Regions from separate parts of the Pseudoalteromonas sp. SWXJ133 genome, predicted to be linked through region 1. Evidence: riboswitches for the same ligand, from Rfam matches in the RefSeq annotation. Region 1 holds a riboswitch; the other holds the start of a gene.

Region 1 (4,411 bases):
TATCAATTCGAAATGTTATTTCTTCAGTATCTAAAATCTCAAGAATATTAGCTTTATCATAACTCTCTTGGTTACCGTAAAGAGGTACGTAATTTTTTGCTGATGTCCATAATATTAATACGATTGTCGCTGCTACAAGCGTTGCTAATAATGCTATTGTTGCAATACTTCTATCACTACCAGCATTGAAGTTTAATTTATTAGAGAAGTTCACGACTTTTTCTTTTAGCTTCATGTCGTTGTTATCTAATTCTGGAACTTTAGTTAATTCGCCCTTCATCATCAGCCTCTAGAGTGACATTCGCATTACATCATCAATACCATTGAGCACTTTATTTCGCATTTCCATAAGCATCGAAAAGCTTAAGCTTGCTTTTTGACTTGCGATCATAGCACCAACAACATCTTCACTTTGTCCCGTATCAACGGCTTTCATCATATCTCCAGCAATATTTTGCTGTTCATTTATGGAACGAACTACATACTTAAAATCTTCACCTATATTTACATTTTCATTAGGAATTATATTAGGCTCAATTCGATCAGATGCAGCTAACTGCTGCATTTCCATCATTTTACCAAGCATCAATCGTTGACTTTCAATTGGGGACATTAGGGTTTCCTTTAAATTATGCTATTGCATCTATATCAATGCCGTATTCACGCATAGCGGCAAGTTTGTATCTTAATGCTCGAGTACTCACTCCAAGCGCTTCAGCTGTTTGAGTTCTATGTCCTTTAAAGCGACTTAGTAAACTATAAATATAATCAAATTCAGCTTGTTTCTTATTTTCTTTCAATTGAGATGAGCAAAAGGTAGCTGCCGCAGGTAAACAGTTAGGCAGATTGAGATCATCAGATTGAATCTCTGCACCACGAGCCATGACAAGCGCTCTTTGCATAACATTTTCAAGCTCTCGTACGTTTCCAGGCCAGTTGTAACAAAGCATAAGGTCTTCAGCTTGTTTACTAATATGATACTCAGATGAACCGTATTTCTTAATGAAATAATGAGCCAAAGGTAAAATATCATCTGTTCTATCACGAAGTGCTGGCCAACTAAGTGGCAATACATCTAATCGATAAAATAAATCTTCTCTGAAATACCCTTTTTCTACTTGCTCTCTTAGTACTTTATTAGAAGCAGCAATAATCCGTATATCTAGATTGATTTTTTGATGACTACCTAATCTTTCAACTTCACGTTCTTGTAAAACACGCAGTAACTTCGCCTGTAAATCAAGTGGTAGCTCAGTTATTTCATCAAGTAATATTGTTCCTCCATTTGCAAGTTCAAACTTACCTTCTTGGGAGTTAACGGCTCCTGTAAATGCGCCTTTATTATGTCCAAATAATATTGCCTCAAGCATATTTTCAGGTATTGCAGCACAATTGACCGCTACAAAAGGTTTATCTTTACGTTCAGAAGCTTTATGAATGAAATGAGCTAACTTTTCCTTACCCGTGCCTGATTCCCCGCTAATTAACACACTTGCTGATGTTTGTGCAGCCCGGTTAGCTAAGCGCAAAACTTGCTGTGACTTAGTCGATACAGCAATTAAATCTTCAACGCCGTTCTTCATTGAATTAGCATTACGAATAGTATTTTTTAGCTGTTGCTCAAAAAAAGGCTTTAATAAATAATCAACTGCGCCACCAATATTTATAGTCTTTGACGCAATTTGACTCTGCGAAGAATCAACAAGTGAGACTACTTGAGTAATCGGACACGTTTTGCGGATAAGCTTAATTAATTCAACTAATTCAATGTTTTTAATATCCGCATCAACAAAAATAAGCTCTGGTTTAATACTAATACAATGGCTTACTGCTTCAGCAATAGAATTGGTATGCAAAAATTTGAAGTTTTCAGATATAACTATTTCTATAAACTCAATATCCGGCTGCTGTTCACTTATCCATAAAAGGTACTTTTGGCTCATTTTATCCCCTACAAAACACATTAATTTGAATGTCGAAACAAACGAATCAAAACACGACGATTGGACGCTAGTCCTTTTTCTGAATTTTCGACAATAGGATAACGTTGACCATGAGCTCGCACTTCTAACATACCTTTAGGCAAACCAAATTCGACTAATCTTGAAGCTACATCATCTGCCCTTTCTTTCGAAAGCAGACGATTTGCTAAAGGAGAACCTACATTATCAGTGTGCCCATCAACCATGACTTTAGTTACACCTTTATCTAGCGAAACATAACGGACAAGATCTTTCAAAAAGTCTAAATCGTCCTGTTGATAAACCGTACGTTTACCTGTTTTAAAGTGAATTTCATGATCTCTTGCCTGCTTCCATGACAAAGGAGATAGATTAGTTAAACAATGTTGATATTGCTTAATAACATCACTACTGAAAATGTTTGTAAATGTCAGGCGTAATTGTTCATCTCCAAAACCTATAATACTATCAAGCCAACCACCTTGTTTTATTACTCTTAGTAAGGTGCTTTCATTAATATCAAATGTAGCTGTATTATTTGCAATATCCGAAGTGAATAAATTAAGTTGCGGAGGGGAAATACTTTTCGACTGCCAATCAGCTTTCTTAGAGTGGACTTGAACATCAGTTACAGTTTTATCTGGTATTAGCCATTTAAGAACTAATTTTTGGGGTTCTGCAGGAACGCGAATAATTTCTAACGATGCGTAGCTGTCAAAATTTTGACTCAACCGACAAGAAAAAGAACTTTCTTGTGTAGACCATAAACCTTTTTCATAAGCTTGAGTAAAAACCTGTTCTTTTGCTGTTGCATCATTAATTGTAAAAATTAAAAACAGACAACAAACTAAAAGTTTAATTGATGTGAAAATATAACTCATGAGTATTCCATACAACCTTGAATAGACCAACTAGGTCCTATTTAATATAAACAGCGAAATGTATAAAAATACATTTATAGTATTAAACGATGTCGCTAAGTTAATGTAGCCTCACGATCTTAGTTATCCCTTAGACTGGTAGCTTTGCGTCCTACACTTTCGTGAAGCTTGCCATTTAATTTACTTTAACTTTACTTTTATTACTTTTATTTTTTAAAAAGTGATAATTCACAACATGAAAAGTAACCCATATGGACTACTTTATTTTCAAGGTTATAGTTAATTAGAACCAAATGCAACTATAATTGCATTTAGTTCATCACTTATTCAGCATAACTAATAAACGAGATTAACCTAATGACCCGAGAACATTAACTCTCACAAAGTCTGGAATTTCGTTATAAGAAAGAACAACTAAGCCACCTTTTGTAAAACTCTTTGCATACCGAGCAAGCAAAGGCCTCAACTGAGGAATAACGATTAAAACGGGAGTCACCCCCCTTGTTTTCATGTCATCAACAAGTAAGGGCATCATCCGTTGAAATTGCCCTAATAAATTAGGATCAACAGGAAAGCTATCTAATGCCACTTTTCCTGCCTGCATCGCTTGATCTAGTGAACTTTGCATTGTACTTTCAAGCTTTTCATCAAGACTGTAAGCGGCAAGCTCTTCTTTATTACCCATCACCTGTTTTACTAATACATTTTGTAATGCGCAACGAACATCAGAAACCAATAAAATAGGGTCTTTTGTTACTTCAACACTATCAATTAAAGTTCCTGCTATAGTTACAATGTCTTTGATACTAATATGTTCTCGCAGTAATAACCGAATAACTTTCAGCTGTAAGTTAGTCGATAATGATTTTTCAAAAGTTTCAGCCAGACTAGGTGAAATTTCTTTCAATCTATCATTTAATCTCTGAACATCTTCGTAACTAAACAGCTCATCTAAGTGTTCTTTAATAATCTTACCAGTATGAGTAGCAATTACCGTACCAAGATCTACAACTGAATAACCCATATTTAAAGCTTTAGCTTTGCTATCGTCTTTAATCCAAACTGCTTCTAGTCCGTAAGCCGGATCGGTTGTAATTTCTCCGTCTAGAGTTCCATAAACATCTCCGGTGTTTAAAGCGAGTAGTTCTTTGGCATTTAAAAAACCGTTTGCAACGGGAACGCCTGTTAGATTAACTTTATATTCTTGAGGATTTAGCTTTAAATTATCTTTAATTCGGATTTCAGGTAATAAAAACCCTAATTGCTCTGACAGGTTTTTTCTTACACCTCGCAGAGTTTTAACCAGTTCCTCGCCTTTATTTTTATCAGCTAAATAAACAAGCCTGAACCCTAACTCCACTGACAATTTATCGACATGAGAAATATCTCCCCACTCTAAGCTAGCTTGCTGCTCACTTAAAATAGAGTCAGTTATTTGTTCAGCTTCGAGCAGTTCTGTTGTGGGGAGTGACCTTTGTAATCGCCAAGAAACGTAGAGTAAGGGAATTGCAAAACCCAAAAACGCCACAGTAGGCATGCCTGGTACAATGCCCAGGACTACCATAATTA
Region 2 (4,411 bases), on a different contig from region 1:
GCTCATACCATTCGCGACCTAGCATTTCAGAGCCTCGAACATGCGCAATAACATAAACAAAGCCACGATCGAGCAAGCTCAGTGACGAACTAGAAAAACTAGGATCAATCGTATAGCCATAGGCGCCATAGCCGTATTGAAATAACGGATTTGTGCCATCTTTTTTAAAGCTGTCTTTTCGATAAACAACAGATACAGGTACTTTAACTCCGTCGCGAGCAGTTACCATTAATCGCTCCGACTGATAGTCATCGGCATTAAAACTACCGAGTACTTTTTGCTGTTTAAGTAGTGTTTTTTCGCCAGTTGCTAAATCAACATCATATAAAGAGCCTGGTGTTGTTAAACTTGAGTAATAAATACGCGCAGTGCGAGTGTCTGGCTCTGGGTTCATTGCTATTGCAGCATAATAACAAGGATCGGCAAACTCAAGTGCCATACGATCCCCTAACCTATTAACAACTACGAATCGAGCTTGCCCTTGCTCGCGTTCACTCAATACCAAAAAGTCATTAAATAACTCTACACCTTCAAGCAGTACATTTTCTCTGTGAGCTGTATGCTCAAACCATTGTGTTTTATCAGCAATCGTTTCGTTTGTTGCTGTCATTAATCTAAAGTTTTTAGCTTGCCAGTTAGTCACAATATAAAATGTGTCACCTAGCTTATCTACGTCAAACTCGTGGCCATCTTCACGCGGCATTAATGCTTTAAATTCGTCAGTGGGCTTATTAGCATCAAGCACCCATGTATCGTTGGTCTCTGTCGATGCTAAATCAATAATAATTAAGCCTTCGTCGCGACTTTTACCAAGCCCCATAAAAAAGCTGCTGTCTTGCTCTTCGTAAACCATTACATCTTGGCTTTGCTCGCTGCCAAGCTCATGCCTAAATACTTGGTATCCTAGTAGCGTTTTTAAATCTTTTTTTACATAAAAAACAGTTTTATTGTCGTTAGCCCAAACAACCTGCCCTTCTGTATTTTCAAGTACATCAGGTAGCATTTCACCGGTCGTTAAGCTTTTAAAGCGAACATTATAAATACGACGACCTTCAGTATCTTCAGAGTAAGCCATAAGCTGCTCGCATGGGCTTAGTGCGACCTCTCCTAGCTCAAAAAACTCAAATCCTTCAGCTAATACATTCACATCAAGTAAAAGCTCTTTATTATCAGCCTTTATGCTTGTACTTCTATAATGACGCGAGTATTCATCATCACCACGAACTTCTGAGTGATACCAGTATTTCCCGTCTTTAACGGGTACCGAATTATCATCTTTTACAATGCGTGCTTTTAACTCTTCAAAAAGTGTATTTTGTAGTGGCTTCATAGCAGCTAACTGTTCATCGCAGTACGCATTTTCAGCATGTAAATGCGCAAGTACTTGCTCATCTTGGCGATCGTCATCGCGCATCCAATAGTAATTATCGGTACGTATTTTATTGTGGGTACTTAATGTATGGGCTTGCAGTTTAGCAATCGGGAAATTAGGTAATAAACTTAAAGAGTAGTCAGGACGAGACACAACAAAACCAATTAAAAAAATAATGTGATTTGCAGTTTATCATAAAAATAAAAAAGCCCATCCAATAGTTGGATGGGCTAAAACGGTAAACGCTTCATTACTAAAACCGCTATACCTTTGGGAAGATAATTCACTTGAGCTTTATATTTGCTGCCAAGCCATAGCCCAACTTTGTCCTACACCGGGCTCGAACATAAACTTTTTATCGTCACTCGCGCGGCAAAACTCATTAAATGGCCAAGGCCTACATTGATAAACATGCCCTGTTTTTGGCTGCAATACCTTTGTACCCGCATTATAGTTTTCACAATTTTCAGGGTACACGTAATCATAAGTATCAAGGTTATTAACAACACGCTCATCGCATTTTGCAATACAATGAAAATCGACATGCGCTTTACATATACCACTGCTTTGCAAAGCAAAAATTTCATTGTTTCTATAGGCAACAATTAAACCTTGTTCGGTCATTTTACCTGCGCTAACAAGGGGTACATGCACGTTAATATGCTCGGCAACTAAACGTGGCCATGCGTGAGGTTCACCTTGTTCAAGCGAGGTGATTTTGTAATCAAATGATAAACTAGCTAGCTCTCCTTGCATGTCATAAAAGGTTACACTCACCACATCGCCAATAAACAATTGGGTATGATGATTTAAGCAACCTATTGTTGACCACTTTCCACAGGCCAACGACGTATGCATAAACACGGCAACACCTTAAGAGTTACAAAATCTTATCCATACACTATGGATACACAAAAAATACACTGAGGGCAAGTGATACATAACAACACGTTATGCAGTAGTCCCGCTACCATAGCTTTTGGAAACTTTGCATCCTAACCTTTCGGCTAGTTTGCCAGCAATGCGGCGATTATAATTCGGCCTCGCATAACAATCAAACAAAAGAATGTAACCAAAAACAAAAACCAACCCTTTAAGGTTGGTTTAATGTGTTTTTAACTAAATAAATAAGTTAAAGGTTCTTTCGCCCACGTAAATACCAGCAACACCAATAAAGATATAAATATTAACCACGCAGGCCAAGACGCTTTTGTTACTTTAGCCTCAGAGTCATCCGCTTTTAACTCTTTTAAGCCTGTGATCATCGCCTTAACCAGCGGTTTGCCTTTTATTCTATAAACAATAATAGCTAATACATGCAAGCCAATAGCATAAAGTAAAATGTCAAAATTCAGCTCATGTAGCCAATTGGCAAAATCAATCGTATCGCTAGACACATATTGAGCAAGCGGCCCGTCAGTTAAAATACCATCACTGCTCATTAAGCCACTTACAAGTTGCGTTATGATCAATATAAAAAACACTATCACCATACAGCTACCGGGTGCTGAATGGCCTAACGATTCGCTTGGTGTTTTTAGCGCCTTTAAAATAGCTCTAGGAGAGTGCAGTAACCCACTTAATCTCGCGGTTTTACTACCAATAACACCCCAAATTAAACGTGTTACTATAAGTGCTAAAGTAAAAAAGCCAGCAACAAAATGAAGCTCAATCATGCCCTCTTCAATACTAAAATAAAGCACTGCAATACTTACAACCAAAAACCAATGAAAGCATCTAATAAACCCATCCCACACTTTTAACGTCGTCATTGCGCCTATCCTTAAAAAAACAGTATTATCTAATTCGTTAACTACTTTAACATCATAATATTAAGGTATCCTTATGAGCCATTCTACAAGCCGTGCGAGTAAATATCATGCAACCAGTTAAAAAAGCTATTTTAAAAGGCTTTTTAGATATGCTACCTCTGTGTTTAGCCGTTGTTCCTTGGGGTATTTTATGTGGTTCTTTAGCGATTCAAAATGGCTTTAGTGCACTAGAAACCCAAGCAATGTCGTTATTAGTCTTTGCAGGCTCTGCACAGCTTGTTGCGATTGAACTTATGGCGGGCAACACACCATTGCTCACAATTTTATTCACAACATTTATTATTAGCTCTCGGCACTTTTTATACGGTTTAGCTGTGCGTCATAAGGTCATTGATCAACCTATGCGTTGGCGCTTACCGGTGAGCTTTGTTTTAACCGACGAGCTGTTTGCATTTTCTCACCATAGAAAAGCATACAGAACAAAAACACGTTTAATATACGCATTGAGCGCTGGTTTTAGCTTTTATATTGCATGGAATATTTGGACGTTAATTGGCATTGTAGCAGGCACAATGCTGCCCGACTTAACTAATTTAGGGCTCGACTTTGCCATTGCTGCCACGTTTATAGCTTTGGTTATTCCGGGCATTAAAAATTTGGCCTCACTCGTTACGGTAATTGTAGCAGGCATTAGCGCAACGCTTTTAAAAAGCACAGGATTTGAGTTATGGCTTGTTTGCTCAGCGCTGCTGGCAATGGCCGCAGGTTACAGCACAGCAAGACTAACCACTAAAAAGGAAGTAACGCCATGATGACGACTATTTTACTCATGGCATGCATTACATTTTTTACGCGTTATTTATTTTTACACCGTGCTTTGCCGTTTAAAGTAGGCCCTAAAATGCAGCAATTTTTAAGCTTTAGTGCACCGGCAGTGCTTACAGCAATTTGGGTGCCTATCGTGTTTTTGAATGAAGATGGCATTAACTTAAACTGGCAAAACCCTTATTTAAGCGCAGCAATAGTCGCCATTATTGTTGCCTACAAAACACATAATATTTATTACACTACGCTTGCCGGTATGGGGCTATTTCTAATTTTAAATTAGTGCGATCTTTATACTTTATGAAATACTGCACTCAGGTTAAAATGCGGCTAACAACAATAAAAAAGACGCCAATATGCACGAATTTCATCAATTAAGCGCAACAAGCTTACAGGGTCAACCGATCAACTTTAATGATTTTGAAGGGAAGGTTGTGCTTAT

The links. A riboswitch is a leader RNA that binds a small molecule or an ion and turns the genes downstream of it on or off. The one in region 1 is predicted to bind cyclic di-GMP.
Region 2: it holds a riboswitch for cyclic di-GMP, as region 1 does, so the genes downstream of both, I6F40_RS15745 (chitin-binding protein) here and I6F40_RS06630 (OmpA family protein) in region 1, are expected to answer to the same signal.

The regions. Positions count from the first base shown of each region.
Region 1 covers NZ_JADYXJ010000006.1:149,705-154,115, reverse strand. The annotation lists gene fliF (flagellar basal-body MS-ring/collar protein FliF) at 1-280, opposite strand, end outside; gene I6F40_RS06640 (flagellar hook-basal body complex protein FliE) at 290-613, opposite strand; gene I6F40_RS06635 (sigma-54 interaction domain-containing protein) at 630-1,943, opposite strand; gene I6F40_RS06630 (OmpA family protein) at 1,964-2,842, opposite strand; cyclic di-GMP riboswitch class I at 2,944-3,025, opposite strand; gene flhA (flagellar biosynthesis protein FlhA) at 3,192-4,411, opposite strand, start outside.
Region 2 covers NZ_JADYXJ010000024.1:25,990-30,400, reverse strand. The annotation lists gene I6F40_RS15750 (S9 family peptidase) at 1-1,525, opposite strand, end outside; gene I6F40_RS15745 (chitin-binding protein) at 1,667-2,230, opposite strand; cyclic di-GMP riboswitch class I at 2,327-2,399, opposite strand; gene I6F40_RS15740 (cytochrome b/b6 domain-containing protein) at 2,488-3,144, opposite strand; gene I6F40_RS15735 (AzlC family ABC transporter permease) at 3,252-3,956, shown strand; gene I6F40_RS15730 (AzlD domain-containing protein) at 3,953-4,252, shown strand; gene I6F40_RS15725 (glutathione peroxidase) at 4,326-4,411, shown strand, end outside.